Regions from separate parts of the Massilia litorea genome, predicted to be linked through region 2. Evidence: predicted binding sites of a transcription regulator. Region 2 holds the regulator's gene; each other region holds the start of a gene.
The links. Region 2 encodes HrcA, which represses chaperone genes, less so after heat shock. Its sites were predicted from a motif close to TTAGCACTCNNNNNNNNNGAGTGCTAA; they were not measured.
Positions count from the first base shown of each region.

Region 1: rpoH (RNA polymerase sigma factor RpoH) is a predicted target of HrcA. The motif match lies at 5,340-5,366, and genes of this name have one in related genera.
Region 3: groES (co-chaperone GroES) is a predicted target of HrcA. The motif match lies at 3,553-3,579, and genes of this name have one in related genera.

Region 1 covers NZ_CP062941.1:285,541-295,010, forward strand. Annotated here, with positions in the region: gene LPB04_RS01170 (hypothetical protein) at 1-915, opposite strand, end outside; gene LPB04_RS01175 (DUF4261 domain-containing protein) at 1,073-1,834, shown strand; gene LPB04_RS01180 (hypothetical protein) at 1,854-2,003, opposite strand; gene ftsY (signal recognition particle-docking protein FtsY) at 2,288-3,388, shown strand; gene LPB04_RS01190 (cell division ATP-binding protein FtsE) at 3,395-4,069, shown strand; gene ftsX (permease-like cell division protein FtsX) at 4,066-4,986, shown strand; gene rpoH (RNA polymerase sigma factor RpoH) at 5,500-6,393, shown strand; gene LPB04_RS01205 (NAD(P)/FAD-dependent oxidoreductase) at 6,609-7,865, opposite strand; gene LPB04_RS01210 (quinoprotein relay system zinc metallohydrolase 2) at 7,870-8,799, opposite strand; gene LPB04_RS01215 (quinoprotein dehydrogenase-associated SoxYZ-like carrier) at 8,800-9,470, opposite strand, start outside.
Region 2 covers NZ_CP062941.1:1,714,968-1,724,437, reverse strand. Annotated here, with positions in the region: gene LPB04_RS07655 (hypothetical protein) at 1-415, opposite strand, end outside; gene LPB04_RS07650 (transglycosylase domain-containing protein) at 552-1,235, opposite strand; gene LPB04_RS07645 (YdcF family protein) at 1,232-1,849, opposite strand; gene LPB04_RS07640 (barstar family protein) at 1,865-2,191, opposite strand; gene dapB (4-hydroxy-tetrahydrodipicolinate reductase) at 2,195-3,004, opposite strand; gene LPB04_RS07630 (outer membrane protein assembly factor BamE) at 3,012-3,659, opposite strand; gene fur (ferric iron uptake transcriptional regulator) at 3,737-4,171, shown strand; gene hrcA (heat-inducible transcriptional repressor HrcA) at 4,217-5,239, opposite strand; gene LPB04_RS07615 (HAD family hydrolase) at 5,324-6,040, opposite strand; gene LPB04_RS07610 (hypothetical protein) at 6,259-6,861, shown strand; gene LPB04_RS07605 (hypothetical protein) at 6,883-7,518, shown strand; gene LPB04_RS07600 (hypothetical protein) at 7,696-7,887, opposite strand; gene rsmA (16S rRNA (adenine(1518)-N(6)/adenine(1519)-N(6))-dimethyltransferase RsmA) at 8,170-8,946, opposite strand; gene pdxA (4-hydroxythreonine-4-phosphate dehydrogenase PdxA) at 8,964-9,470, opposite strand, start outside.
Region 3 covers NZ_CP062941.1:2,300,163-2,309,632, reverse strand. Annotated here, with positions in the region: gene LPB04_RS24365 (methyl-accepting chemotaxis protein) at 1-53, opposite strand, end outside; gene LPB04_RS10225 (AraC family transcriptional regulator) at 185-1,006, shown strand; gene LPB04_RS10220 (hypothetical protein) at 1,029-1,427, opposite strand; gene LPB04_RS10215 (metalloregulator ArsR/SmtB family transcription factor) at 1,424-1,738, opposite strand; gene LPB04_RS10210 (EVE domain-containing protein) at 1,804-2,271, opposite strand; RNA gene ssrS (6S RNA) at 2,359-2,540, opposite strand; gene LPB04_RS10200 (cell division protein ZapA) at 2,587-2,898, opposite strand; gene LPB04_RS10195 (hypothetical protein) at 2,895-3,170, opposite strand; gene groES (co-chaperone GroES) at 3,668-3,958, shown strand; gene groL (chaperonin GroEL) at 3,994-5,640, shown strand; gene LPB04_RS10180 (UPF0158 family protein) at 5,733-6,152, shown strand; gene LPB04_RS10175 (YfeK family protein) at 6,230-6,607, opposite strand; gene LPB04_RS10170 (hypothetical protein) at 6,749-7,210, shown strand; gene LPB04_RS10165 (glucokinase) at 7,403-9,253, opposite strand; gene LPB04_RS10160 (alpha-glucosidase family protein) at 9,253-9,470, opposite strand, start outside.

The DNA.
Region 1 (9,470 bases), 1.4 Mb from region 2:
CTCGGCGCTGAATGCCAGCGGCCCGTCGCTGTCGGTGGTCAGGCTGCCGTTGAAGGTGTATGCGCCATTGGCGAGAACACCGACCGTGATCTTGCCCCCTGTGATCGTCAGGCTGTCGCGGCCTTTCGACGCCGTGAATGCGGCCGAGCGCACTTGCACGTGGGCGGCGCTGTCCAGATGTTGAACGAAGTACGTGCTGTCGCCGACCACGAACTCACCCGTGCGCAGGTAATCGCTCAAGGGCACATAAGCTGCGGGAAGGCTGACGCCACTCTTGCGCGGGGGTGCGAAGTTGAGGTCGATCCGCACATGGCTGCCCTGGTAGGGGGCGGTTATCATGATGCCGGCCGAACTGATATCGGTCCCGTTCACGTCCTTGTACGTCGCGCTCGCCCTGGCAGCGCAGACATCCTGGCTCGCCTGCAAGGGCGTCAGGGATGCTCCCTGGAATGACACCCGCCCCGAGTCGAAGACGGGGGAATTTGAAAACCGCCGCCACTCGACGCCGCCGCTCGCGCCAAGCTTACCGATGATCGCGTTGTCGCCCGCGATGTGCCAATTCGCAGGTGCCCCATTCGTTTCGAGCAGTGTGCTCCCCTGCAGCTTCCAGCCCGAGGTGGAGCGGTCGCAATGCTTGACGACGATGTCGGCCCCATTCTGGACCAGGACATAAGGCAGCAGGAATTCGGAAAATGCGTATGGATTGATTTGATACCAGAGTCCCTGCGTATTGACTGGTGCCGGTTCGGGCTGCGAACTGCCTCCGCCGCACGCGGCCAGCGCGAGAAGCGCGGCAAAGCCCGTAATTATTCTAAGGTGCATCAGGGGCCGTCCTTTTTTGGTTAAAACGCGAATCACGCCGCCACGCGAGCAGATCCCGTTTCGCGAATAGTTTACCGAATTAAGATGGTCCAATTCTCACCTTTTATCACCTCGCACGAACGCTCCAGCACGGTCCTCGACCCTGGTTCGATTGCCAAACGCAGCATTGCGCCGAACGCGCTATGCTGCTCGACGGCAGCATGCACAACGGGCCTGCGCGCCAGGCAAAACGATAAGGAGACGAAACACCGTGAGCACCACCCCAGAACTGGTCTTGTGCATTCCCGGTCCATGGGACAACAGCAGCATCCTGGCCGACGAGATCGCCGTCAGCGCCATCGGTTATTCCCTGACGGGCACCGTGCTGCGCGACGCCGAGACCGGCTTCGCCTGCGAACTCGTGCTGCAAGGGGCCGATCCGAACCTGGCGGCGGACTTCGCCAGGGCCGGTCCGCACTGGGCCTCCACCGAGGCGATGGCCGACATCGACGACCACGCGTCGGTCGCCTACCTGGCAGGACCCAGCGGTTCGCGCGAAGCGGCCGAGGCGATGATGCGCGCCGGCGCCGCCCTGATCGATAGCGGCGGCCTTGGCGTGAAGGTCGACAGCACCGGGATCGCCCACGCCCCGGCCTACTGGATCGACATGTGCGAACAGCTCGACCAGCTGACGGCGCACCGGGCGCTGGTGGTCTACGTGGCCGGCGCCGAGGTCTATTCCTGCGGTATGCACAACTTCGGCTTGCCGGAAGCGATCACCAGCGGGGGCGACAAGACGCAGGCGGCCGACATGCTGCGCTTCTTCACCCGCTACCTGCTCGAACGTTCTCCACAACTGGCCGATGGCCACACCTTTTCGGTCAGCGAGGGCAAACCCGTGTACCGGGTCGAAAAGGTGGCGGCGGTCGATTACGGCGAAGGCTCGCTGTTCAATAACCCCTACGGCGCCTGGCGCCTGAGCCCGGTGGCCCCGGAAAAGAAGGGCAACTGGTGGGTCCGCAACCGGCAATAAGTCGACTGGCGGCCGTTCGCTAGCCCGGCAGCAGGGGCTCGAGATCGGCCGGCAGCGGCAAGGGGCCGTCGAACACGCTTTGCTGCTCCGCTGTCGGATGCGTCAGGAACAGCGCGACGAGGGCAATGAACAGCCAGGCGAGCGAGTTGCGCAGCGTGGACCGTTTCATGGGCTTTTCCTCCTGTTCGGTGCTGGTCGAACCCATACTGTAGACCAGCGCGCACGGACACACCCGGGCGCACGATTCGATCGCTCCAGGTCGTCGGCAGGCCTGGGGCCGCATTTCAGAACTGTCGCGTTTGCGCATATCGGCAGCGTTCTGCATTGTCCAATTCGATGGCAATTCGTTGCCGATTCGTCAGTACCTCCCTCTGGTAAAATACGCGCGACCCTTTTCGTCGTGCCGGCGGTTTTGTCCGGCATGTGCATGCACTACCCTCCACCATTCAATCCATGTTTAGTTTCTTTAAAAGAAAAAAAGCCGCCGACACACCGGCGCCGGTCGAGGTTGTGCCGGCGCCGGTTGTGCCCGCCCCTGCGCCCGCCCCGGCGCCTGCTACACCTGCCCTGGCACCTGCCCCGGTAACGCAAGCCGTCCCTGAAGCCGACCTCTTCATCGAAGAAACGGCCGAACGCCCGACCAGCGAAGCGGAAAAGAAACGGTCCTGGATGACGCGCCTGAAGGCGGGCCTGTCCAAGACCTCGAGCAATTTGTCGCTGCTGTTCGTCGGCGCGCGCATCGACGAAGACCTGTACGAGGAACTCGAGTCCGCGCTGCTGATGTCGGATGCCGGCATGGACGCGACCCAGTTTCTTCTCGATAGCCTGCGCCGCAAGGTGAAGGAGGACAAGCTGCTCGACGCCGCCGCCGTGAAGGCCGCGCTGAAAACGCTGATGATCGAGATGCTCGCGCCCCTGCAAAAGCCGCTGGAACTGGGCCGCCATGAGCCGCTCGTGATGATGATTTCCGGCGTCAATGGTGCGGGTAAAACCACCACCATCGGCAAACTCGCCAAGCACATGCAGCGCTCGGATCAGTCCGTGCTGCTGGCCGCCGGCGACACCTTCCGCGCCGCTGCGCGCGAGCAGTTGATGGTCTGGGGCCAGCGCAACAACGTCACCGTGATCTCGCAAGCCTCGGGCGATCCGGCCGCGGTCGCCTTCGACGCGGTGCAGTCTGGCAAGGCACGCGGCGTTGACGTCGTGATGGTCGATACAGCCGGCCGCCTGCCGACCCAGCTGCACCTGATGGAAGAACTGAAAAAGATCAAGCGCGTGATCGGCAAGGGCATGGATGGCGCCCCCCACGAAACCGTGCTCGTCATCGACGGCAATACCGGCCAGAACGCGCTGGCGCAGGTGAAGGCTTTTGATGACGCGCTGCAGCTGACCGGCCTCGTGATCACCAAGCTCGACGGCACGGCCAAGGGCGGCGTGCTGGCCGCGATCGCGCGCACGCGTCCGGTGCCGGTGTACTTCATCGGCGTCGGCGAGAAGCTGGACGACCTGCAGCCTTTCAATGCAGAAGAGTTCGTCGAAGCGCTGCTCGGATAAATGCAGATGATCGAATTCCACTCCGTTTCGAAGCAATATTCCGCCGATGCCACCGCCCTGCGCGAGGTATCCCTGAACATCGACAAGGGCGAACTGGTCTACCTGGCCGGCCCGTCCGGCGCCGGCAAGTCGACCCTGATGAAGATGATCGCCGCCATCGAGCGTCCGAGCAGCGGCCGCGTGATCGTGTTCGGCCAGGACATCGGCAAGCTGGGCAAACCCGGCATCCCCTTCCTGCGCCGTAAACTCGGCCTGATCTTCCAGCACCAGCGCCTGCTGAACGACCGCAACATCCTCGCCAATACGATGCTGCCGCTGCTGGTTACCGGCGCCCCCAAGGCCGGGGCCGAGCAACGGGCCCGGGCCGCGCTCGACAAGGTCGGCCTGCTCGACCGTGCGAAAGCCCATCCGCTGGAACTGTCCGGCGGCGAACAGCAGCGCGTGGCGATTGCCCGTGCGATCGTCAACCGGCCGCAGATCATCCTGGCCGACGAGCCGACGGCCAACCTCGACCGGGTGGCCGCCGACAAGGTGCTCGACGCCCTGCGCGCTTTTCATTCCGTCGGCGTGACCTGCCTGATTTCGACCCACGACGAGCAGGTGCTCGACGGCGCGGCGCGCGTGATTCGCCTGGAACATGGCCAACTCGTCCCGACTGACCGTGTTGGAGGTGCGGCATGAGCCCCTGGATCCGCCAGCACCAGTTCGCGCTCGGCGCGGCGCTGTCCACCCTGCGCAAGGCGCCCGGCAGCTTCCTGTTCAATGTGCTCGTCGTCGCGGTGGCGCTGGCGCTGCCCTTCGCCGGCATCACCCTGCTCGACAACGTGCGTCCGATGTCGGAGCAGTTATCGGTCGATCCGGAAGTAAGCCTGTTCGTGAAACCGGGCGCGACGCGCGAAGAGGCGCAGGCGCTCGCACCCCGGCTGCGCCAGATCCTGCAGGGCAGCAAGGCCAGGATCGTGTTCGTGCCGCGCGAACAGGCGCTCGACGATTTAAAAGACCGCAGCGGCCTGTCCGCCGCCCTCGACACCCTGGGCGAGAATCCGCTGCCCGACAGCTATGTGATGAAACTGGAAGGTTTCAATAGCACCGTCGAGGCCGCGCGCATCGACGGCATCGTCGAGCAGATGGGCGCGCTGCCGCAGGTCGATACCGTGCAAGTCGATTCGGCCTGGGTGAAACGCCTGGCCGCCCTGCTCGGCATCCTGCGCCTGGCGCTACTGTTGCTGGCGGTCACGCTGGGCGTGGTGGTGATTGCGGTCGTGTTCAACACAATCCGCCTGCAGGTCCTGACCCAGCGTGAGGAAATTGCCGTCTCGAAGCTGCTGGGCGCGACCGACAATTTCATCCATCGTCCTTTCTATTACACGGGCGCCCTGCTCGGGCTGTGCGCCGGCGCCGTGGCGCTGGTCGCGGTCGCGCTGGGCCTGCATCCGCTCAACAATGCCATCGCCGAGTTCGCGCGGCTGTATGCGTCGGAATTCCAGCTGGCGCCGCTCGGCGCGTTGGAAGTGGCGGGCTTGCTGGCCATCAGTGCCGGACTCGGCCTGGTCGGGGCCCTGCTGTCGGTGCAGCGCCACCTGGCGCGCATGCGCTGAGGCCGCGCAGGGAGACGAAGGCAGTATGGCCGGGCGATTCTGCCCGGGCCATATCGCCTGCCCATGTTGTGCCGCCCTGCAAATTTTCACGCCCCCATTTGTAGGTATTGACGCCGCCAGCGCGCCAGACATCTTCCCTTCTGAGCGCTGAACTTCTTCCTCGGTGCGCCAACTAACAGAAACCACGTGTCCCGGACCCGTAACCTGAGTCCTGACCGCTGCCGCATGTCCGATACGTTTGAGCTATCTCAACAATAATGCAAGCCTCTGTTCTACAGTAAATTGCTCTATTTTCGATTCCGCAAAGAAATACTTTGATGAAACTTAAACGCTCTTCCGATCCGGGGGCGTTGCTGGCACTCTCCCATGGGGAGTGCTAATATATGTTCTCAAGTGAAGGTAAACAAGATCTGAAACGCATCCGGCACAGGCTTGAAGATAAGCGTGCCATCAGTTTCCGGGATGTCCCGGGAACCTGATCGATGCAGCAAAGATTACTCTACGAGGAAAATGATGATGTCCGCACAATCCGCACTGGTTCCGACCAGCAGTCGTGCCTTGAACCTCGGTTTCACCGGCAATCTCGGCAATATCGACGCGTATATTTCCGCCGTCAACCGCCTGCCGATGCTGACCCACGAGGAAGAGGTTTCGCTGGCAAAGCGGCTGCGGGATGCGAATGATCTCGACGCCGCGCAAAAGCTGGTGCTGTCGCACCTGCGCCTGGTGGTGTCGATCGCGCGCGGCTACCTGGGCTATGGCCTGCCGCACGCGGACCTGATCCAGGAAGGCAATATCGGCCTGATGAAGGCCGTGAAGCGTTTCGACCCGAACCAGGGCGTGCGCCTGGTGTCGTACGCGATGCACTGGATCAAGGCCGAGATGCACGAATACATCCTGAAGAACTGGCGCCTAGTGAAGGTCGCCACGACCAAGGCCCAGCGCAAGCTGTTCTTCAACCTGCGCAGCAACAAGGTGGGCCTGGACGCGATGACCCCGACCCAGGTCGACGACCTGGCGAAGATGCTCGACGTCAAGCGTGAGGAAGTGATCGAGATGGAAACCCGCCTCTCGGGCCGCGACATCGCCCTGGAAGCGCCGACCGACGACGAAGACGACAAGTTCTCGCCGATCGCCTACCTGTCCTCGGACCAGCAGGAACCGACCAAGGTGCTGGAAGCCGAGCAGGTCACGCGCCTGCAGTCCGAAGGCCTGGAAACGGCGCTGGGCAAGCTCGACCCGCGTTCGCGCCGCATCGTCGAAGCGCGCTGGCTGGCGAACGACGACGGCTCGGGTGCGACCCTGCACACGCTGGCCGAAGAGTTCGGCGTGTCGGCCGAGCGGATTCGCCAGATCGAGTCGGCGGCTTTGAAGAAGATGAAAGGTGCGCTGGCGGCGTTTGTGTAAGCAGCCAGGCGTTGAAGGACACGGCGGCCCCGCGCGGGCCGCTTTTTTTTTTGGCAAATTTGTTGGTCAATGTAACGGGCCGCATGGTTTCAAACGGTGAACGCGTGGGCAATGCCCACCCTACGTTACGCCACAGTTGATTGAACTTGCTGCGGACGGTGGTGCACCGTAGGGTGGGCATTGCCCACGCGTTACGGCGTTCGATCAACTGCGCCCTAACTCAGCACATCCGCCCAGATCTGCCGCGCCCAGGCATCGGCATCGACACCTTCCTGCGCAGATGCATGCTCGGACAGCACGCCGGCCCCTTCCGCCTGCATGCTCTTCTTCGCCGCGTCGTACCGGTACAGGGTCGAGATGTGCATTGCCTGCCGGTCGTCGATATAGCTGTAGCAGGTATTGGCAAAGGCCGGTGCCGCGTCTGGCGCCTGGCCCAGCATCAGGTCGACAACGGCACGCGCACAGATCTTCGCCTGGGCGTTGGCCATATGGGCCGACTTGGGCAAGCCCGATTCGATCGCATCGCCAATGACGTGGACCCGGGGCAGTACCGTCGAGGCATAACTGAGAAAGTCGACCTCGCACCAGCGCCCCTCGCTGTTCGCCAGGCCGGCCTCCTGGGCAAGCTTGCCCGCGCGCTGGGGTGGAATGATGTTCAGTACGGTGGACTTGACCGTATCGAACGCGGTCCTGACGGTCTTCGTCGCCACATCCACTCCCTGCAGCTCGCTGCCCGGCAGGTAGTCGATCAGGCCGGGATACAGGTCACGCCATGCCCGCTCGAACAGGGCCCGTTTCGAGGTGATGACGGGATTGGCGTCGAGCACCACGACCTTGGACCGGGGTTTGTGCGTCTTGAGGTAAAAGGCGACCTGGCAGGCGCGCTCATAGGGCGCGGGCGGACAACGATAAGGCTGTGGCGGCACCACGATCGTGAAGACGCCGCCGTTCGGCATGGCGATCAGCTGGCGCTGCAGATTGCGCGTCTGCGGTCCCGCTTTCCAGGCATGGGGAATCTGCTCCTGGGCGCCGGCGAGCGCGGGAAAGGCGTCGTAGATGAAATCGATCCCGGGGGCGAGGATCAGCCGGTCATACGACAGTTTTTTATCTGCCATGACGATGCGCGACTTGTCCGGGTCGATCGCCGTGACGCCGCCGCGCATGAATTTGACGCCATGGTGCTGCTGCAGCGCATCGTAGGCGAAGGTGAGTTGCTCCAGCGTTCGTTGGCCGGCCAGCACGCGGTTGCTGACCGGGCAAGAGACGAACTGCGCGTTCTGGTCCACGAGGATGACCTCGATGCGTCCGCCGCTCAATAGCCTGACGTACTTGGCCGCAGTCGCGCCGCCATAGCCGGCGCCGACCACCACGACACGGCCTGGTGAAGCGCTCCTGCGCTTGCCGGATGCCTGCGCCATGGCTGTCCATGCCGACCCTGCCAATGCCCATTCGAGAAGCTGGCGTCTGCGCATCGCCTCACTCCCATTCCAGAACAGGATAGATCAGGTTGACATTACGCCGGTTGACGACGTCAAAAAGCTGCCAGCGTCCGCGCTCGGAGGCCGCCGCCGTCCCCATCGTCTCGGTCATGCCGGTGCCGTTTTTGATACTGGTACGTACGTCGCGCAGCAAAGTCGTCAGGTAGGCGCGCTGCCTGTCCAGGGCCTGGTACTTGTCGCGTGTGACGGGGCCGTGTCCCGGAATGGTCGCGACGGCCGGCAGCCTTTCCAGTGCATCCATCGCAGAGAGCCAGCCCTTGATGTCGCCATCGACGGCGGGCGTGCGCTCGATGAACAGCAGATCGCCCGTCCACAGGGTGCCGCTCGCGGCATCGAACACGGTCAGGTCGTTGTTGGTATGCGCACCCGGCCAGGCCCGGAGTTCGAGCTTGCGCCGGCCCAGGTCGAGGCTCAGGCGGTCCTGCACCGTCTCGTCCGGGGCGACGAGGGTGCTGTTGTCGGCCGCGCCGCCCAGCTGTTTTTTCAGGTTGCGCACGTACATATCGCCGCGCAGGGCCATCGCCTGGGGCAGCATGGCATGGCCGATGAATCGGGGTTGCGCACCAGGCTTGTCGTCGATGAAAGCGGCGTTGCCGAATACGTGGTCAGGGTGCACATGCGTGTTGATCACGTAGCGAATGGGCAGCCGGGTAATCGCGCGCAGCGCTTCCTTCAGGGCCATGCCGACCGCATACGAGCCGCCGGTATCGATGACCGCGACCGCGTCCAGGCCGACCACGAAGCCGATGTTGGCGATATCGCCGTCGTAACCGTCGTCGACGTCCTTGTGCTGCCCGATGTGCACGTACACGCCCGGCGCAACCTGCTCGAGACGCAGCGGCGCAGCGTCGGCATACGCAGTGTGCGCGGCTGCCAGCACGACCAGCGCGCGGACCAGGCGCCGCACCTAGCCTCCGACGTCCAGCGACTGGCGGAAGGTGGCGCCCCGATTGTCCTGCAGGACGACTTGCAAGGTGCCGGGCTTGTCGGCGAAGAAGCCAAACTGGATCGAAGGATTCTCGCTGATGCCGATATTGGTGTCGGCCATCAGCACCGGCTTGCCGTTGTACGTGACGTCGACCTTGTTGATGAAAAAGGCGGGCCGGAATCCATGCGTGACCAGGTCGCGCTGCAAACCGGTGTACATCGGGTGCCTGATCAGCAGCCTTGCCTGGTTGACCTCGCCTCCCTTGAAAGGCCCGTCCAGCGCCATCTTCATTTGCCCCGCCGCGGCGACCGCTGCCGCATCGCCGCTGGGCGCCGGACCGGCGCAACCGCCCGAGGCTTTCACGGTCACCGCATTCACATAGTAACGGCCATCGCTCGACTCCGCCACGACGTGCACCGGGGAATCGGATTCGAAGCGGATCCTGGTCGCGATTTCTGCTTTTCCACTCTGCGGAAGAAAGTGGAAAACCGCCGTCAGGGGCACCGGGTTTTCGTCGACCAGCACCGTGACCGACTTGATGTACTGCTGTGCCGTCATCGGATGATCGATGCTGAAGGCGAACGGGACCTGGTCGCCGCTGGCCGCGCGCGCCGGCGCAGTCAGACGGATGAAAGGCGCCGCTTCCAGTT
Region 2 (9,470 bases):
CGAAGCGCTGGTCCACCTTGGCGGACATCAGGAGGAAGGGGCCGCGGATCAGCGCCTGGCGGTCGTCCGCCGACAGCGCTGCCGGGTTGAAGCGCACCTGCTCCTCGAGCGCCAGCCTGGCCGCGAACACCTGCTCGAGCTGGGGGAAGGTTGCGCGGATCAGCTCGGGCAGCGGCGCCAGGCGCTGCGCGATCGCCGCGTGGTCGGCTGGTTCCGCCTGCAGCGCCGTGCCGCATTCCTGGCAGGTGCGCTCGTAACCGACCAGTTCGCCGGAACCGAAGCTGACGTAATACAGGTGGCCGGCCGAGCCGACGCGCCGGATCTCGAACGGCTTCGGTCCGCGGCAGATCGGACAGAAGTGGGCAACATAGCCGAGCCTGCGATAAACGGGTTTCTTTCCCCAGACGATGAACATGCTGCCCTCCCGAAAATGGACGGTGCCGCTACCCGGAAAAGACGATGCGGCCTGATGATCGAGAGTTTCTCACAGGCCAATTATTATTTCTACAAAGAAATATATAGCTGTTGCTTGGATGCCGCAATGGCGCCGCTCAGGGGGCGCAATGCGCGTAGTTGGTGTCGAGCCAGCCGTCCGGCTTGCAGCGCCCTGCCAGCACTGCTTTTACCCGCGCCAGGCGGCGTTCGTAGGCCTGGCGGTTGCGCAGCGGATGGAGTTCGTTCGGCGCCTTGATCAGGGCAACCAGGCGCGCCATCTCGTCGTCGTCGAGCGCGGCCAGCGGCTTGCCGATATACGCTTGCGCGCCCTGCTCCAGGCCGCGCAGCTGGCGCCCCTCATGCCGCCCCATGTAGACGCCGCCGGCATACAGGTCGAGCTGGCGCGCTTTGGAGGCGCTGGCGTCGAGCACCAGCGCCATCGTGTCGCGGCCGAGGTCGACCTTGCGGCAACAGTCGAACACGGCGCGGTAGACGCGTTGCAGCACGCCTTTCGGACCGTCGAGCGGTGGGCCATATAAAAACAGGTCGCGTGCGACGGCGGACGAGATGGTCGCCACGCCCTGGCCGTCGGCCAGGCTCAGGCCGCGGTGGGAAAAGAAGGTCGGGTCCTCGATCCGCAGCAGGATGGCGAGCTGGCTTTGCGACAGTTGCGGCGCCGTGTCGGCGGATTGATGCGCCAGCAGCGTGTCGACCGAGGCCGCCGCCCACCAGGCGACGATGGCAAGGTAGACCAGCAGCAGTGCGGCGAGCGCCAGCAGCGCCCTGGCGAGGCGCCTCATGCGCCGGCGCTCAGCACGGGGTAAGGCGGATGCCCGTCCAGTTCGCGCAAAAAATCCTGCTCGAGGTAAGCCGGGATCTTGTGGAATTCGGCCAGCACGCGGGCGCGGAATTCGGCGTGCTCGTGCCAGCGTTCGGCCGGCAGGCCAAAATAATTGATGGCGCAGGCGGAGACGGATACGCCCGGCCAGTGGCGCGCCAGCGTCATCAGGTAGCGCCGCATCGCGCACACCTTGCCGATCACGAGCAGGCTGTCGACCCGTGCCAGGTCGATCGTTTCAGCGGCCTTGCGCCGGCCGAGGATCACGTTCTCGCCGGTGTTGGTCGCTGCGCATTCGAGGATCAGGATCGAGGCCGGCATGCCCAGTTCGACCAGCCGTGCGCCGATGACCAGCGCTTCCGGCGTTTCCTGTCCCGCCGTGGCGCCGCCCGAGACCAGCAGCCGCTCGAACATCCCGCGCTGCCAGAGTAGGTAGGTCTCGCGGCAGAAGGCCTCGACGCCGTGGCGCGTGCCGAACAGGAAGCCGAGCTTCGCCGGCCGCAGCGGCAGGATCGGCATGACGTAGCGGGCGATCGACTGCAGGTCGGCCGCGGTCAGGTCGGAAGGAGACGCCACGCCGGGGCGGACCGCTTAACGAAGTACCAGTTCGAGCGCCGGCTTCTCGCCGTAGTCCTCGTAGCGATCGTTGATGCCGCCGACGCAGAACACGATCTCGTCGATCAGGTCCGGCAGGCGGGAACGCAGGGCGCCGCTGTCGGTGATGACGATTTCGAGCACCTCGTCCGGCTGCAGGCGGAACTTGGTCATGTTCTCGTCGTCGCGCAGGTAGCTCAGGCAATCGACCCAGGTGTCGATGGTGTCGCCGGTCGCCGTATGAAAGCCGAACGCGCGCCGGCTCTCGGCCAGGAAAGTCGCTTCGTTGACGATTGCGGCGCCGTTCAGTTCTGCCACTGCCATGGCTTACCCTTTCAGGGACAAGACGTCCTGCATGTCGTACAGCCCGTTCGCCTTGTCGGCGATGAAGCGCGCGCCGCGCAGGGCGCCATGGGCATAGGTCACGCGGCTGCTCGATTTATGGGTGATCTCGATGCGCTCGCCGGTGCCCGCGAACAACACCGTATGGTCGCCGACGATGTCGCCGCCGCGCACGGTGGCAAAGCCGATCGTCGACGGATCGCGCTCGCCGGTCACGCCTTCGCGCCCGTACACCGCGCATTCCTTCAGGTCACGCCCGAGGGCATCGGCGATCACTTCTCCCATTTTCAGGGCGGTGCCGGACGGCGCGTCGACCTTGTGGCGGTGGTGCGCCTCGATGATCTCGATGTCGTAGCCTTCGTTAAAACTTTTGGCGGCCAGCTCCAGCAGTTTCAGGGTCACGTTCACGCCCACGCTCATGTTCGGCGCGAAGACGACGGCGATTTTTTCGGCGGCGGCGGCGATCGCGGCCTTCCCGGCCTCGTCGAAGCCGGTGGTGCCGATCACGATTTTTACATTGTTCGCGGCGCAGAAGGCCAGGTGCCCGAGCGTGCCTTCGGGACGCGTGAAATCGATCAGGCAGTCCGCATCGGCCAGCGCGCGCGCCAGGTCGGACTCGATCACGACGCCGGTCAGCTGGCCCGAGAAGGCGCCGGCGTCATGGCCGATGAAGGGAGAACCCGCGACGTCGAGGGCGCCGGCGAGGACGGTGTCGGGAGCGGCGGCGATCGCCTCGATCAGCATGCGGCCCATGCGCCCACTGGCGCCGGCGACCGCGATTTTCAGTTGCGTCATGGCTGTCTTACGGTGTGGTCGTGGAAGTGGCGGGCGTGGCGTTCGTTGCTGGCGCGACCGGACGGGAGGCGGCGGCATTTTCCGCTTTTTTCGCTTCCTTGACGACGTTCTTGGCCGGGCCGGCGATGCGGTCGATGTATTCGCGCTCGGTCGGCAGGTTGCCGCCCTCGAAACGTTCGACCACGTCACCCTTGAAATACACGGTGACGCGGCTGGTGGTCAGCTCGCCGTTGCCGCGTGCGAGATAAAACGGATAGTCCCAGCGGTCGGCATGGAACATGTCCATCAACAGGGGCGTGCCGAGCAGGAAGCGCACCTGCTCGCGGGTCTGGCCCACTTTCAGCTGGTCCAGCATTTCCTGCGAGACGAAGTTGCCTTGCTGGATGTCCGGGCGGTAAGGCGAGAAGATCCACAGGAATTTCTGCAGCCGCGTGCCTTCGGTCGTTTGCGCACCGGCATTCGCCAGCGAAGCCGATTTGCCGGCATCGGAGGCCATGGCAGCCGGGGAGGTGTTCACCGGCGCGGCCGGCTTGGTCTGGTTGCGCCACGAGGCGCAGCCGGACAGGACCAGCGTACAGGCAAGGCCGGCGGCAAGCGCAGCCCGGGCATGGGAACGATGCACTACACGATAAACAACGGCATCAAAGACGCGCATAAGTAACCTCAAAACGTAAGCGGGAGCTTCCAAAACGCTATATCATAAAGCACTCCGCCTATCTACGAGTAACAAACATGAGTAACAGTCCCACCGACCTGAAGGCGAGCGGCCTGAAGGCCACTTTGCCGCGCCTGAAAATCCTGGAAATTTTCCAGAACAGTGAAGTGCGGCACCTGACGGCGGAAGACGTCTATAAAATCCTGCTGGCCGAGAACATGGACGTGGGCTTGGCAACCGTCTACCGCGTGCTGACCCAGTTCGAGCAGGCCGGCCTGCTGAACCGCAACCACTTCGAAACCGGCAAGGCGATCTACGAACTGAATGCCGGTTCGCACCACGACCACCTGGTCTGCCTCGATTGCGGCCATGTGGAGGAATTCTTCGACGAAGAAATCGAATCGCGCCAGAACAAGATCGCCAGCGAGCGCGGTTTCAAAATCGCCGAGCACGCGCTGGCGATCTACGGCAATTGCATCAAGCCGGCCTGCCCGCACCGCGGCGGCAGCTGAGCGCGGCCGAACCGCAATGAACAACGGCGCCGATGGCGCCGTTTTTCATGAGCTGCTCAAGGCATTCGACAGCAGTTTCGCCGTGATGTCGACAATCGGAATCACGCGTTCATACGCCATCCGCGTCGGGCCGATGACGCCGAGCGTGCCGACGATCTTGCCGTTCACCTCATACGGCGCGGTGACCACGCTCATCTCGTCCATCGGCACCAGCTTCGATTCGCCGCCGATAAAAATCTGCACGCCGCCCGCCTTGCTCGACATGTCGAGCAATTGCATCAGGCCGGTCTTTTGCTCGAACATCTCGAACATCTGGCGCAGGGAGCTCATGTTCGAAGAGAGGTCGGAGACCGACAGCAAATTGCGCTCGCCCGAGATCACCATCTCTTCGCTGCCCTCGGCCATCGCCTCGCTGCCCGCCTCCACTGCCGTCTGCATCAGGCCGCCGATGTCTTCCTGCAGCCGGCGCAATTCGCCCGTCAGGCGCAGGCGTACTTCGTCGAAGGTGAGGCCGGCGAAGTTCTGGTTCAGGTAATTGGCCGACTGGATCAGCTGCGCCGGCGTGTAGTCGACTTCGGTGAGCAGCAGGCGGTTCTGGACGTCGCCGCGCGGATCGACGATCACGAGCAGGATGCGCTTTTCGGACAGGCGCAAAAATTCGATCTGCTGGAACACCGACTCGCGGCGCGGACTCTGGACGACGCCGGCGAACTGCGTCAGCGAGGACAGCATCTGCGCCGCGTTGGCGATGATCTTTTGCGGCTGCTGGACGGACAAGCGCATGCGCTCGGCGTCGACGCCGTGCTGGCCGTCCAGGTGCTGCACCGTCAGCAGGGTGTCGACGAACAGGCGGTAGCCGCGCGGCGTCGGCACCCGGCCGGCCGAGGTGTGGGGGCTGGCGACATAGCCCATCTCCTCGAGGTCGGCCATGATGTTGCGGATCGTGGCCGGCGACAGGTCGAGGCCGGAAATTTTCGAGAGCGCACGCGACCCGACCGGCTGGCCGTCGGCAATGTAGCGCTCGACGAGGGCTTTCAGCAGGGTTTGGGCTCGGGGTTCAAGTTGCATGGGGAGTGGTGGCGCGCAGAATGGTTGCACGGCTATTATGCACCTTGCAGCCTGCGGTGTGGGAACTCAGCGCGCCGCCTGGCGCTAACTGTGCTCGCGTTTCAGCCAGTCGATGAGGCCATCCATGTTCGACACGATGGCATCGGGCTGCACGCCCTCTTCCAGGTGCCTGCGGCTGGCGGTGCGGTTCATCCAGACCGCGCGCAGCCCGGCGCGCTGCGCGCCCTGCACGTCGAGTAACAAATCGTCGCCGACGTGCACGGCGTCCTGCGGCGCCACCCCGAGCGCTTCGCAGGCGGCATGGAAGATCGCCGCATCGGGCTTGGCGCGGCCGAAACCGGGCGCCGAGACCGAGGCGTGGAAATGGTGGCTCAAGCCGATCGTCTGCAGGTCGGCATTGCCGTTCGTGACCGACCCGATCAGGACGCGCCCCTTCAGGCGCAGCAGGCCGGGCAGCACGTCGTCGTAGGGAATCACGGCGTTGCGGGCAGCGAAGAATTCGGTCATCGCCAGCTCGACCTTGTCGGCATCCTCGCCGGCCTGTTCGAAGGCGGCAATCAGGCCGGCGCGCCGCAGCGCGCCCAGGTCGAGCTGGAATTCGGGGCGGCGCGCCAGCAGCTCGAGCCGGGCCTGGCGCAGGCTATCGATGGTAAACCGTTCGGCCACGCGCGGCGCGTTGCTGGCCAGCCACGCGAACAGGGTCTGCTCGGCCTGCACGATGACGGGGGCGATCGGCCACAGCGTATCGTCGAGGTCGAACAGGATGGCTTTGGGCCAGGGGCGGCGGTAGGAAGGCTTCATCGGCGGCGGTCGTGTATGGAGGCCCAGCATAGCGAGGCCAGCGGCGAAATGCAAACGCGCCGCCGGTGCGCCCACCCTTGCAGCGTGCTGTTACAGCTTGATACGAAGCCGAATGAGCCCGAGGCTTGTCAAATGCACTAAAATGATGGGCAAACTTCTGCCATGCGACTGGGTGCCTCGGGTTGCGCGCCTTGTCCCTCCCCTTTTTTGGAGAAATTATGATTCGTTCCCCCCTGCGTGCCGGCCTTGCGCTGGCCTGCGCGCTGAGCCTGTCCGCCTGCGGTGGCAGCAGCGGCAATCTGTATGTCGGCGGCAGCGTCGTTGGCAACACCAAGGCGGGTCTGGTTCTGACGAACAACGACGGTCCGCGCCTGGAAGTTCCTGCCGGCGCGACCAGTTTCGTGTTCAAGGATCTGGTCGAAACCGATTCCACGTACAACGTGAAGGTCGTCGCCTCGCCCCCGAATACGAAGCCGTCGACGCCGGGCGGCACCGATGGCTGCAAGGTGGTCCAGGGGACCGGTACCGGCAAGGCGGTCTTCAACGTCTCGACCGTGCGCATCGTCTGCACCCTGCAGACCTATCCGCTGACGGCCCGCATCACCGGCCCGCACCCGGGCACCCTGGAACTCGTCAATGGCGCGGACCGCAAGGTGGTTGCGCCGACCGATGCGACCGTCCAGATGACGGAGATTGCCGAAGACGCCGTGTACGGCCTGGCCGTGCTGAAATCGGAAGGCCAGACCTGCACCATCGCGAACGGCTCCGGCACGATGACCACCGCCGGCGCGACCGTCGACGTCACCTGCACCGCGCCTTAATCACATCCTGTGGAGAGTATTTTGAAGAAATCGATCCTGGCGCTGTGCGCGCTGACACTGGCAGCCGGCCTTGCGGCCTGCGGCGGCGGCACCTCGAGCTATACGATAGATGGAACGGTCATCGGCCTGCAGTACGACGGTCTCGTCCTTCAGAACAACCTGACGAACGACCTGGCGGTCAAGCCGGCGGGCCTGGATGCCGGCAATAACGTCAAGAACGTCAACTACAGCTTCCCGGGCGAGGTCGACTACGGCAAAGCGTACAGCGTCACCGTGAAAACGAACCCCGCGCACCAGACCTGCACGCCGGCCGGCGGCACTGCCGATACGGCCGGTCGCCTGACGACGATCAACGCCGTGATCAGCTGCTCGCTGGTGGCGAATACGATCGGCGGAACGATCACCGGCCTGGCGAGCGATGGCTTGCAATTGATTAACGGCAGCACCGGCGGTTCGGTGACGATAGCCAAGGGTACCGACGGAACGTATCCGACGAAGTTCGTGTTCCCAGCCGTCGTGACCTTTGGCCAGACCTATGGCGTCACCGTGTACAAGCAGCCTGCTACCCAGACCTGCACCGTCACCAACGGCGCCGGCACCATGGGTGACAACGCAGTCGACACGATTACGGTCAATTGCGTCAACAACCCGAGCTGAGCAAGCTGAAGGAGACATTCACAACACCTATGTCGATCATTCTGAAAGAAAATTAGACGTATATGTTGTGGTGCAGCATAATTGCACCTGTCTCCTCCAACTCTCCTCAGAAAAGAATTGGATTTAGCCCGCCCGCAACGGCGGGCTTTTTTTTGCCCGCGTTTTCGTGGGGCCGGCTCAGCCGAACTTGGTGGCAGCCGGCAGGCGCTTGCCGCTGACCTTGACGACGGCCACTTTCTCGCTGCCGACCGAGACCATCGAGTCGGCGCGCACTTGCGCCTTGTAGCTTTGGGCGCTGGCGTAGGTGGTGCCGACGACGGCGAGTGCGGCGACCAGGAACAGCGATTCCATGTGTTTGAGGACGTTCATTTCAGGCTCCCTTCGGTGGTTGGTGGCCCGTTTGCGTCTGCGTTCGGGCTTTCGATGGGAGTAGATTAGCAAGCGGCCCTTTGCGCTTCCATCGGCGTGCGACGAAACGCGGAAAGCGCGCGATGAAGCGCGCAAAAAGCCGATTGTGCGGTGCAGAAGGATGAGGTCGAGACGGCGGTGCACCGTAGGGTGGGCTCTCGAGCCCACGCGGTGATACGAGCGGGCTCCGTTATCGTGCTCGGCGATCTTGCCGCCACGTATCACCGCGTGGGCATGCCCACCCTACACCGGCTTTAAGATATTCGCCAGCGCCACGTACTGCTCCAGGCTGACGTTTTCCGGCCGCACGCCCGGATCGATCCCGGCTTCCACCAGTTGCGCTTCGGTGAACATGCCGGCCACGCAGTTGCGAATCACCTTGCGACGCTGCGAGAAGGCCTTCTGCACCACCGCCTCCAGAGTCGGGCCGTCGACGGCGAGCTTGCGACGGGTCGGCACCATGCGCACGATGGCCGACTCGACCTGCGGCGGCGGATCGAAGGCGGTCGGCGGGACGATGAACAGCAGCGACATGTCATATCTCCACTGCAGCATCACCGACAGCCGGCCATACGCCTTGGTGCCGGGCTCGGCCACCATGCGCTCGACCACTTCCTTTTGCAGCATGAAATGCTGGTCCTCGACCAGGTGCGCGAACTCGGCCAGGTGGAACAGCAGCGGGCTCGAGATGTTGTATGGCAGGTTGCCGACGATGCGCAGCTTCTGCCCTTCCGGCACGGGAATGGACGCGTAATCGAATTTCAGGGCGTCGCCCGAGTGGATGGTCAGCTTCTCGGGCGGAAACGCCTTTTCCAGGCGCGCCACCAGGTCGCGGTCGAGCTCGACCACATGCATGTGGTCGAGTTGCTTGATCAGCAGCGCCGTCATCGCCGCCAGGCCCGGCCCGATCTCGACCATCGCCTCGCCGCGGCGCGGATCGATGGCTTCGATGATGCTGTTCAGGACCAGCTTGTCGGTCAAAAAATTCTGGCCGAAGCGCTTGCGTGCTACGTGTTTCATTCGTGCTTTCGTTTGATTTAATGTGCGCGGCTTGCGATTACCATCGCCATGGCGGCGCGGATCGCCTCTTCCATGCTGCCGCAGTCGGCCAGGCCCAGGCCCTGGGCGGCCAGGTCGAGCGCGGTGCCGTGGTCGACCGAGGTGCGGATCAGGGGCAGGCCGAGCGTGACGTTGATGCCGCGCCCGAAGGTGGCGTGCTTGAGCACGGGTAAACCCTGGTCGTGGTACATGGCGAGCACGCAGTCGGCCTCGCTCAGGTATTTCGGCTGGAACAGGGTATCGGCCGGATACGGTCCGCGCGCATCGATGCCCCGCGCCTGCGCCTGCGCCAGCGCGGGTTCGATGACCTCGATTTCCTCGCGCCCCAGGTAGCCGTTTTCTCCGGCGTGGGGATTCAGGCCGGTGACCAGGATGCGGGGGGAAGCGATGCCGAATTTGGCGCGCAGGTCGGCGTGCAGGATGTCGAGGACGCGGCCCAGGCCGTCCTGCGTGATCGCGTCCGCCACGGCACGCAGCGGCAGGTG
Region 3 (9,470 bases), 590 kb from region 2:
ATCAGTGCGCTGGTCACCGTTGCGATGAGGTATTTGATCCGGAGGTTTTTCATGACAGTAGAGTGGACAGAAAGCGGCGGGCTGCCGGCAAAGCGTTGCATTTTCGACGAATTTGACGATAATTTCCACACGGAAACTACGCGAATCGTCCAGAATACGCGGCTCTGCGTCGAACTTTATTGAAATGGACAAACTGTCATCCTTGCTGGGGCGCCAGGCATTCAGCGCCCGCATCTTCTACAACGGTCCGTTTTGCGACGCCAACCAGTTCCATGAGAATGGCAGTGCCGGCCACCTGCATCTGGTGCGCCAGGGGCCGGTCGAGTTCGTGCACGACGATGGCGCGCTCCTGCGCATCGACCTGCCTTCGCTGGTTCTTTATCCGCACGGCACCAACCATCGCTTGCAGGTTCCCGCCGGGCACACTGCCCTGCTGCTGTGCGCCGACATCGTCTTCGAAGGGGGCAAGGCCAATCCGCTGGTCCGGGTGCTGCCCGGCTGCCTGCATATGCCGCTGGCCGAGATCGCTGGGCTGGGGCCGACACTCGATCTGCTGTTCGGCGAGGCGGCAGGCACGGCGCCCGGCCGCGAATTGATCCTGGACCGGCTGTGCGATGTGTTGCTGGTCCAGGTAGTGCGTCGCGAATTCGACAACGGAAAATTGTCGCTGGGCTTATTGGCCGGCCTGGCGGACCGCCAGGTGTCGGCGGCGCTGACGGCGATCCACGAGCGCCCGCACGAGCTGTGGACCCTTGCCGCACTGGCCAGGCTCGCCGGCATGTCGCGCGCCAGCTTCGTGGAACATTTCCGCGAGGTGATGGGGATTCCGCCCGGCGAATATCTCAGCCGCTGGCGCATCGCCCTCGGCGGCAGGCTGCTGCGCCAGGGCATGCCGGTCAAACTCGTCAGCAGCCGCACGGGCTATACGAGTCCGTCCACGTTTACGCGCGCCTTTACTGCGCAGATGGGTGCTTCGCCGCGCGAATGGCTGAAGCGGGCCGCCTGAGTTGCCTGAGGCGGCGCCCTCCTCAACCGCGGGCGGCCGCCGAACCGGCGCCGAAGCAGCGCCACAGGGCCGCGGCCAGCGCCACGATCAGCACGCCACCGCCGAGCAGGTGCGCGGAGGCCAGCGGCGCGAACAGCATGGCCAGCATGTAGCCGAGTCCGCCCAGCACCAGGCTCCAGCCAGCGAAGCGGCGCGCCGCCTGCTCGGCCTGGGGCGAGCAGCGCAAGCGCGCCAGCGCCGTCAGCGATTTCGGAATCGCGTTCGCGTAGAACACCACGACAAAGCCGAGCAAGGCACCGGTCAGGCGTTGCGACCACTCGAGCGACAAGTGTTCCGGCGCGGCCCATTTCAGGGCTGCGCACGCGCCGACGATCATTACCGCACCAAGCAAGGCACGGCCCAGCGGGAAAGTGCTTTTCATGACTTCTCCTCGTTCGATCCGACATCGAGATGGCCGGGTTGCGGCCGCGTGACCTGCAATCCAAACGTCTGGGCAAAGGCAAGCAAGGCCTCTTCCAGCACCGACAGCTTCAAGCGGTACGTAACCGTGCGCCCCTGCTTGTCGGCCTCGATCAGGCCGGCGTTGACGAGCACGGCGAAGTGCGCCGACATGGTCGGCTTGGAAACGTCGAACATCGCCGCCAATTCTCCCGCACCGATGGGTCCGGCCTGCAGCAGCTGCAACACCTTGCGGCGGGTCGGATCGGAGAGGGCTTTGAATACGGTGCTCATGGAATCGATTATTAGCTAACCATCGAACTATTGCAAGCGCTTTCGCGCACCGAACCGCAAGCTCCTCAATCTTTCGTGCGCACGAATTCCAGGATCGCATTCCACTGCCCGCTCGTCACCGGCGAAATGGAAAGGCGGCTGCCTTTCTGCAGCAGGACCATGTCTTCCAATACGGGCATGGCGCGCATCTCGGCCAGCGTCAAATAGCGCCCCTTTTCTTTCGCCTGGACGTCGACCGATATCCAGCGCGGCTGCGCCTGTGTCGCTTTCGGGTCGAAGTATTTGCCGGCACTGTCGAATTGGGTAGCGTCGGGATAAGGGCCGCTCGCCACTTCCGCTATTCCCGCGACACCGGGAACGGCGCAACTGGAGTGATAAAACAGGATGCCGTCGCCGATTTGCATGGCGTCGCGCATGAAATTGCGGGCCTGATAGTTTCTTACGCCGAACCAGGCGACGGTCTGGCCCGGTGCGGCGAGAACGTCGTCGAAACTGACTTCATCGGGCTCGGATTTCATCAACCAGTAGCGCATCGGATCTCCTGAAAAAAAAGCAGGCCGATAAAACCTGCGCGCGTAAAAAAGCGGCTGCGTGCTTTTGCTCGCAACCGCTTCATGGAATGTAGCCCCGCCTGTGCCGTTTTTTGCCGGCATCCCGAACCTGATGGCTCAAGGTGGTCACAGTCAGTTCAATTTCGGGTTCGTCGAACTAGCGACGCTCACGCCCATCAAACACTATCCCGCAACCTATGCATGTAAATGGTTCAAGGAATATATGGCAATCTCGAACACCGCAGGGTGCCTCGCAGTTTACTCGCTTGAACCGTCATGTCAAACGAATTTGCCCGGTCAGGACAAATTTTCCTGCGGCGCCAGGGTGTGGTCGAGGACCTTGTGCATCGCTTCGAGTTTTTGTTTCACTTCGAGCATCGTCATGTCCGACAGCGGTCCCTGCGGCGACTTCACCGAGAGGAATTCCGCGGCCACGCTGAGCGCGGCCATGACCGCGATGCGGTCGTTGCCCTTGACCTTGCCCGAATCGCGCAGCGCGGTCATCTTGCCGTCGAGATAGCGCACGGCATCGCGCAGCGTCGCCTGTTCGCCTTCCTTGCAGGCCAGGCGGTAAGGCTGGCCCATGATCGTCACATCCAGGTAAATCATCGGGCAGCCTCGGCATCCAGGGGTTCGGCGGCGTCTGCCGCGCTCTCTTCCGCGCTACCTTCCGCGTCTTCCGCTTCTTCCGGCGCAGGCAATTGCTCGATCACGGCTTCGACCTTGTGCTGGACCTCGACAAGGCGTTCGACGAGCGCCATGTTCACTTCGTTCAGTAACAGGTTGGTCTGGCGCAGTTGCGCATTCTCGCTGCGCAGCGACACGACCAGCTCGGCGAGCCGCTCGATTTTGTCGGATAGGTCTTGGAATTCGGAAATCATTCGTAACTATAGGTCTGTTCTGGTTAGACAGTCAACAGGAGAGCACAGCCTGCGCCCTGCCCGGCGGGGACCACAGTGTATAGCGTCGCGGCGGGTAGCCGCGCGCGGCAAGGCTTATCTGGCTGCATTTCGGTAGCAGCGCTGCGCCTGCATATCCGGAAGCGCAGTCCTTATCGCCTTCCATCCCCTCGTTTGACACCGATCAATTCCCCACCAACAGTGCGTCAGCCGTCTTGGCATCGGTGCTAGTCTCTCCGCTCCGTACCTGCGCCGGCCACGGCCCAGCAAGCTGCCGCGTCATCCCGGCAGTTGAGGCAAAACAAGCTCTTGCAATTTATTTTGCAACATCGCCGCTTGAAATACCCTGATGTCGTCCCTATAATTAGCACTCGTTAGATGAGAGTGCTAACAACCTCTTTCAAAGCTGCGGCGCAGTATGCGACGCGGCAATCAACGCAAACAAAGCTAGTCCAAACCACTGAATAAAGGAGTTTTGCATGAACCTTCGCCCTCTGCACGATCGCGTTATCGTGAAGCGTCTCGACCAGGAAACCAAGACTGCCTCCGGCCTGATCATCCCTGATGCAGCCGCCGAGAAGCCGGACCAGGGCGAGATCCTCGCCGTCGGCAATGGCAAAGTCCAGGACAACGGCACGCTGCGTGCACTGGAAGTCCAGGTTGGCGACCGCGTCCTGTTCGGCAAGTACTCGGGCCAGACCGTCAAGGTCGACGGCCAGGAACTGCTGGTGATGCGCGAAGAAGACATCATGGCCGTGCTGGTCAAGTAATCCTCCCCTCAGAATATCTCTCGGAGAAATAAAAAATGGCAGCTAAAGAAGTAATTTTCGGCGACGCAGCGCGCGCCAAGATGGTTGAAGGCGTCAACATCCTCGCCAATGCAGTCAAGGTCACCCTGGGTCCTAAAGGCCGCAACGTCGTGCTGGACCGCTCGTTCGGCGCCCCGACCGTCACCAAGGACGGCGTCTCGGTCGCGAAAGAGATCGAACTCAAAGACAAGCTCATGAACATGGGCGCGCAGATGGTCAAGGAAGTCGCTTCGAAGACCAGCGACAACGCCGGCGACGGCACCACCACCGCGACCGTGCTGGCACAAGCCATCGTGCGCGAAGGCATGAAGTTCGTTGCCGCCGGCATGAACCCGATGGACCTGAAGCGCGGCATCGACAAGGCAGTTGCTGCCACCGTCGAAGAGCTGGCCAAGATCTCCAAGCCATGCACCACCTCGAAAGAAATCGCCCAGGTCGGCGCGATCTCGGCCAACTCGGACTACTCGATCGGCGAGCGCATCGCTGAAGCGATGGAAAAAGTCGGCAAGGAAGGCGTCATCACCGTCGAAGACGGCAAGTCGCTGAACGACGAACTCGACATCGTCGAAGGCATGCAGTTCGACCGCGGCTACCTGTCGCCTTACTTCATTAACAACCCGGACAAGCAAGTCGCCATCCACGACAATCCGTTCGTTCTGCTGTGCGACAAGAAGATCTCGAACATCCGTGACCTGCTGCCGGTACTGGAGCAAGTTGCAAAGGCCGGCCGTCCGCTGGTGATCGTCGCCGAAGACATCGAAGGCGAAGCGCTGGCGACCCTGGTCGTCAACAACATCCGCGGCATCCTGAAGACCGTTGCCGTCAAGGCGCCTGGCTTCGGCGACCGTCGCAAGGCCATGCTGGAAGACATCGCTGTCCTGACCGGCGGCCAGGTGATCGCGGAAGAAGTCGGCCTGACCCTGGAAAAGGTCACGCTGGCTGAACTCGGCCAGGCCAAGCGTATCGAAGTCGGCAAGGAAAACACCATCATCATCGACGGTGCAGGTTCGGCTGAAAACATCGAAGCGCGCGTCAAGATGGTGCGCGTCCAGATCGAAGAAGCGACCTCGGACTACGATCGCGAAAAGCTGCAAGAGCGCGTGGCCAAGCTGGCCGGCGGCGTTGCCGTGATCAAGGTTGGCGCTGCCACCGAAGTCGAAATGAAGGAAAAGAAAGCACGCGTGGAAGACGCGCTGCACGCCACCCGCGCAGCCGTTGAAGAAGGCATCGTGCCAGGCGGCGGCGTCGCCCTGCTGCGTGCCCGCGCCAACCTGCAAGTCAAGGGCGACAACCCTGACCAGGAAGCCGGCATCAAGATCGTCCTGCGCGCAATGGAAGAGCCGCTGCGCATGATCGTCCAGAACGCAGGCGAAGAAGCATCGGTCGTCGTCTCGGCAGTGCTGGGCGGCACCGGCAACTACGGCTACAACGCCGCCAACGGCACCTACGGCGACATGGTCGAAATGGGCGTGCTGGACCCAGCCAAGGTCACCCGCTCGGCACTGCAAAACGCAGCGTCGATCGCCGGCCTGATGCTGACCACCGACTGCATGGTGTCGGAACTGGCTGAAGACAAGCCAGCCGGCGGCATGGGCGGCATGGGTGGTATGGGCGGCATGGGCGGTATGGACGGCATGATGTAATGTCCTTGGGCGCCGGTTCGCCGGCGCCCTGCTGCAGTTTGAAAAGCCCGCACGGTTCGCGCCTTGCGGGCTTTTACTTTTGGGAGATTGCGATGCCTGTCGTGAATGCGGAAGACCTCGAGGATGCGGTATTGATTGTGTCGGAGCCGGGAACCCCGGACAAAGCCTGGGTATCCCTCGATACGGGCCAGGTGCACATCCGCTCGGAGATGGTCGATGGGGAACTGGCGTCCCTGCCGGACGATATCGATACCTCGGAGCGCTACATTTCCGTGCCACACATGAGCGAGCTCGATCTCGGGCTGGAACTGGTGTTCGATTTCGCCGACGCAGCGATGGCTGACGATGCCGATCGCGTACGCCAGATGTTCAAGCGTTCGGATGCGTATCGCCATTTCAGCGAACTGGTCGAGGAGCGTGGCCTGACGGAGCGCTGGCATGACTTCCGCGAGGCGCAGACGCGGGCGGTGCTGGCGGGGTGGTGCGAGGAGAACGGTTTGCAGTTGGGCTAGCATCCGCGTGGGCATGCCCACGCATGTGCGGCTGCAAACCGTTCGCGTGAAAACACTGCCCGGGACCGGCGCACGATTTACTGGCTCGCCTTCCCCCGAAACCGCTTCAACTCCTCCTTCATATACACCGCGCTGGCCACCGCCTTCCCTCCCCCGCACTTCACGAGATACGGCTTGCCGCTCATGCTGCTCTGCGTCGCTCCACGCTCGATGAACGACTCCGCGTTCGTGACCAGGTCGCGCTTGACGAGGTAGTCGTACTTCTTCTGCAGATGCGCACGCGCCTCCGACCCGTCGTGCCAGCTGCCGTTGCGGTTGAACTGGCAGCCCGGCGTCGCCACGTAGTCGAGCAGGTGCGCAATCTCGGCCTGCGCCTTCGGTTCCGGCGCCGCAAGCGCCGCGCCGTGCAGGGTGGCGACCAGCAGCATGGCGCCCGCAAATCGAAATACGGTCATCGTGTTTCCTCCGGGGTGGCAAACGAACATGCGACGAGTCTAGCACCCACACCGGGAAGCGTCCGTCAGGCCGGCATGCCGAGATTGCCCGGCATCTACACATCGGCTAGTATGGCCGCACGTTTTCCACGAGGTTCCATCATGATTTCACGCGGCGCACAGTTGCTGAGTTTCTCCCTGCTGGCCGCGGCCCTGCTTGCCGGCTGCAAGGACAGGCAGCCGCCGGCCGCGCCGCCGCAGCCGGCCAAGCCCATCGTGCAGCAGAAGGCCGAACCGGCCGTCACGCGCGAACAGGCGATGGCCGCACTGCTGGCGTTGCCGGAAGTGAAGGCCTGGTCGCAGGACATCGAAAAGCGCTCGCGCGGCAAGGCGCACGGGGCCGTGATCGAAGACGACCCGACACCGCGCGTCATCAACGGCATGTCGTACTGGCAGCTGAGTTTTGTCGAGAACCGTGCGGACAAGGTGCAGCGGCGCGAGAGTTTTCTGGTGGCGAAAACGGGCGAGCAGATTCTGGTGGACGACACGGCGAACGATACGGTGGTATCGCTCGACGAGTGGCGGCGCGGGATTCGGCGGGTGGAGACCAAATCGGCGGATTGATGTTGCGCGACGCGAAATCGACAACATCGTTAACGGACGCATGACGCAGGGTGGGCTCTTGAGCCCACGCGGTCGAACCATGAAGCAGTCGAAACGAGTACCGACATTTTTTCGCGCGCGTGAGCGATGGTGTTGAAGCCGCATCGACGCACATGTCAGACCGCGTGGGCACAAGTGCCCACCCTACGTTTCTCAACTGTCCAGGTGTGAAATCAAGAGCCTGCGCTGCTCGACGTCGCCTTCTCGCCCATTATGCGCATCGACCGACAAGCCCACCGCCATGATGTCGATGAACAGCAGCTGCAGGATCCGCGAAATCATCGACAGGAACACAGTGCTGTCCTCGGCGTGATCGACCGCCAGGCACACGCTGGCCTTGCGTGCGAGCGGCGACTGGCTGTTGCCGATGGCGATGACGTCGGCGCCGCGCGAACGGGCGATGTCGACCGCCTGCAGCAGCTCCGGCAAGCGCCCCGAATTCGAGATCGCGATCACCACGTCGCCCGGCCCGAGCAGATCCGCCGCCAGCGCGAACAGGTGCGAGTCGCCGTACAGCGCGGTCGGAATCCGGAAGCGGAAGAATTTATGCTGGCCGTCGAGCGCCACCACGCGCGCATTGCCCAGCGCGTAAAACTCGACCCGGCGTGCGCGGCTCACCAGCTCGATCGCACGGTCCAGCGTGTGCACGTCGAGCCCGTCGCGGAATTTCAAAATCGCCGACACGGTGTTGTCGATCACCTTCGCCGACAGGTCATGCGTGCTGTCGCTGTTCCTCACCTGGCTGTGGCGCACCGGGATCGCACCGGTCAGGCTGCTCGCGAACTTCAGTTTGAAATCGGCCAGGCCGAGGAAGCCGAGCGAGCGGCAGAAGCGGATCACGGTCGGCTGCGAGACTTCCGCGCCGCGCGCGATATCCGCGATCGGTTCGTTCAGCACCAGGCGCGGCTGCTCGAGCACGAGCGTCGCCACGCGCTGCTCGGCGGGCGTGAGCTCGTGGCGCAGCCCCTTGATGCGGTCCATCAGCGTGTTGGCGCCGCTACGGCCACGCAGGTGTTCGGAGAGGATGGTCGCGACCCCGTGGAAGGCGGGGTTCGGCGTCGTGATGACATAGGTCGGAATGTCGGCCAGGTAGTGCGAGAAGCGTCCCTTGGCCTCGAAGCGCGCGCGGAAGGGAGAGCGTGCGAACCACTCCCCCATGCGCGGCACGATGCCGCCGCCAATAAAAATGCCGCCGAAGGCGCCCAGGGTCACGGCGAGATTCGCCGCCGCGGCGCCCAGCATGCCGCAGAAGACTTCCAGCACCTCGATGCACAGGGCATCGTTTTCATCCAGGCCCGCGGCCAGGATGTCGGCGGCCGTACGGCCTGGGGCCTGCACGCCATTGCGCAAGGCCAGCGCCTCATGGATCAATTCCATGCCGGGCCCGGAAATCAGGCGTTCGTTCGACACGTGCTGCCAGGCGCGCCAGGCGTGCCGCAGGATCGCGAACTCGCGCTCGTCGCCGGGCGCGAAGTTCACGTGGCCGCCTTCGCTGCCCAGGGTGACGAAGCCGTCGCTCGTGGGAATCAGGCCCGAGACGCCGAGGCCCGTTCCCGGCCCCAGCACGCCGATGACGGCATTCGCCGCCGGCTTGCCGCCGCCGACCTGCAGCAGGTCGGCAGGCAGCAGCACGGGAATGGCCATCGCCAGCGCCGTGAAATCGTTCACCACCAGCAGCGTCGACAGGCCCAGCTCGCGCCGCACCGCCTCGGTCGAGAATTCCCAGGCGCGGTTCGTCATGCGTACCTGGTCGCCGTTGACGGGATTGGCCACCGCAAAGGCGGCGTGCTGCAGGTTCAGGTCGAGGTGGTCGCGCAGGTAGAAGCGCACCAGCGAATCGACACCGTCGAACTCCTCGCACTTCAACACGGCCACATGGCGGAAGGTGCCGGGCGCCGTCTGCAGTGCGAAGCGCGCGTGCGTGGCGCCGATATCGGCCAGCAGGCGCGGGCCGTCGGCGAACGCGGTGCGCTCGAATTTCTCGGCGTCGGGCGCGTTGCCCATCAGGCGAGCGTACCGAACCAGGCGCCGTAAGCCGGCAGCGTGACGCGGCCGTTTGCCGCTTCGCCCGGCAGGCCGTGGCCTTCCAGGTCGTGCGCGCCCGCCGTCTCCGGCCAGGCTATCGTTACCGGCGCGTTCGACAGGTTGAAGGCGGCCAGCACGGTCGGCTCTCCATCGAGCGTGCGGCGCAGCGCCAGCACCGGCTCCGGCGCATCGAAGA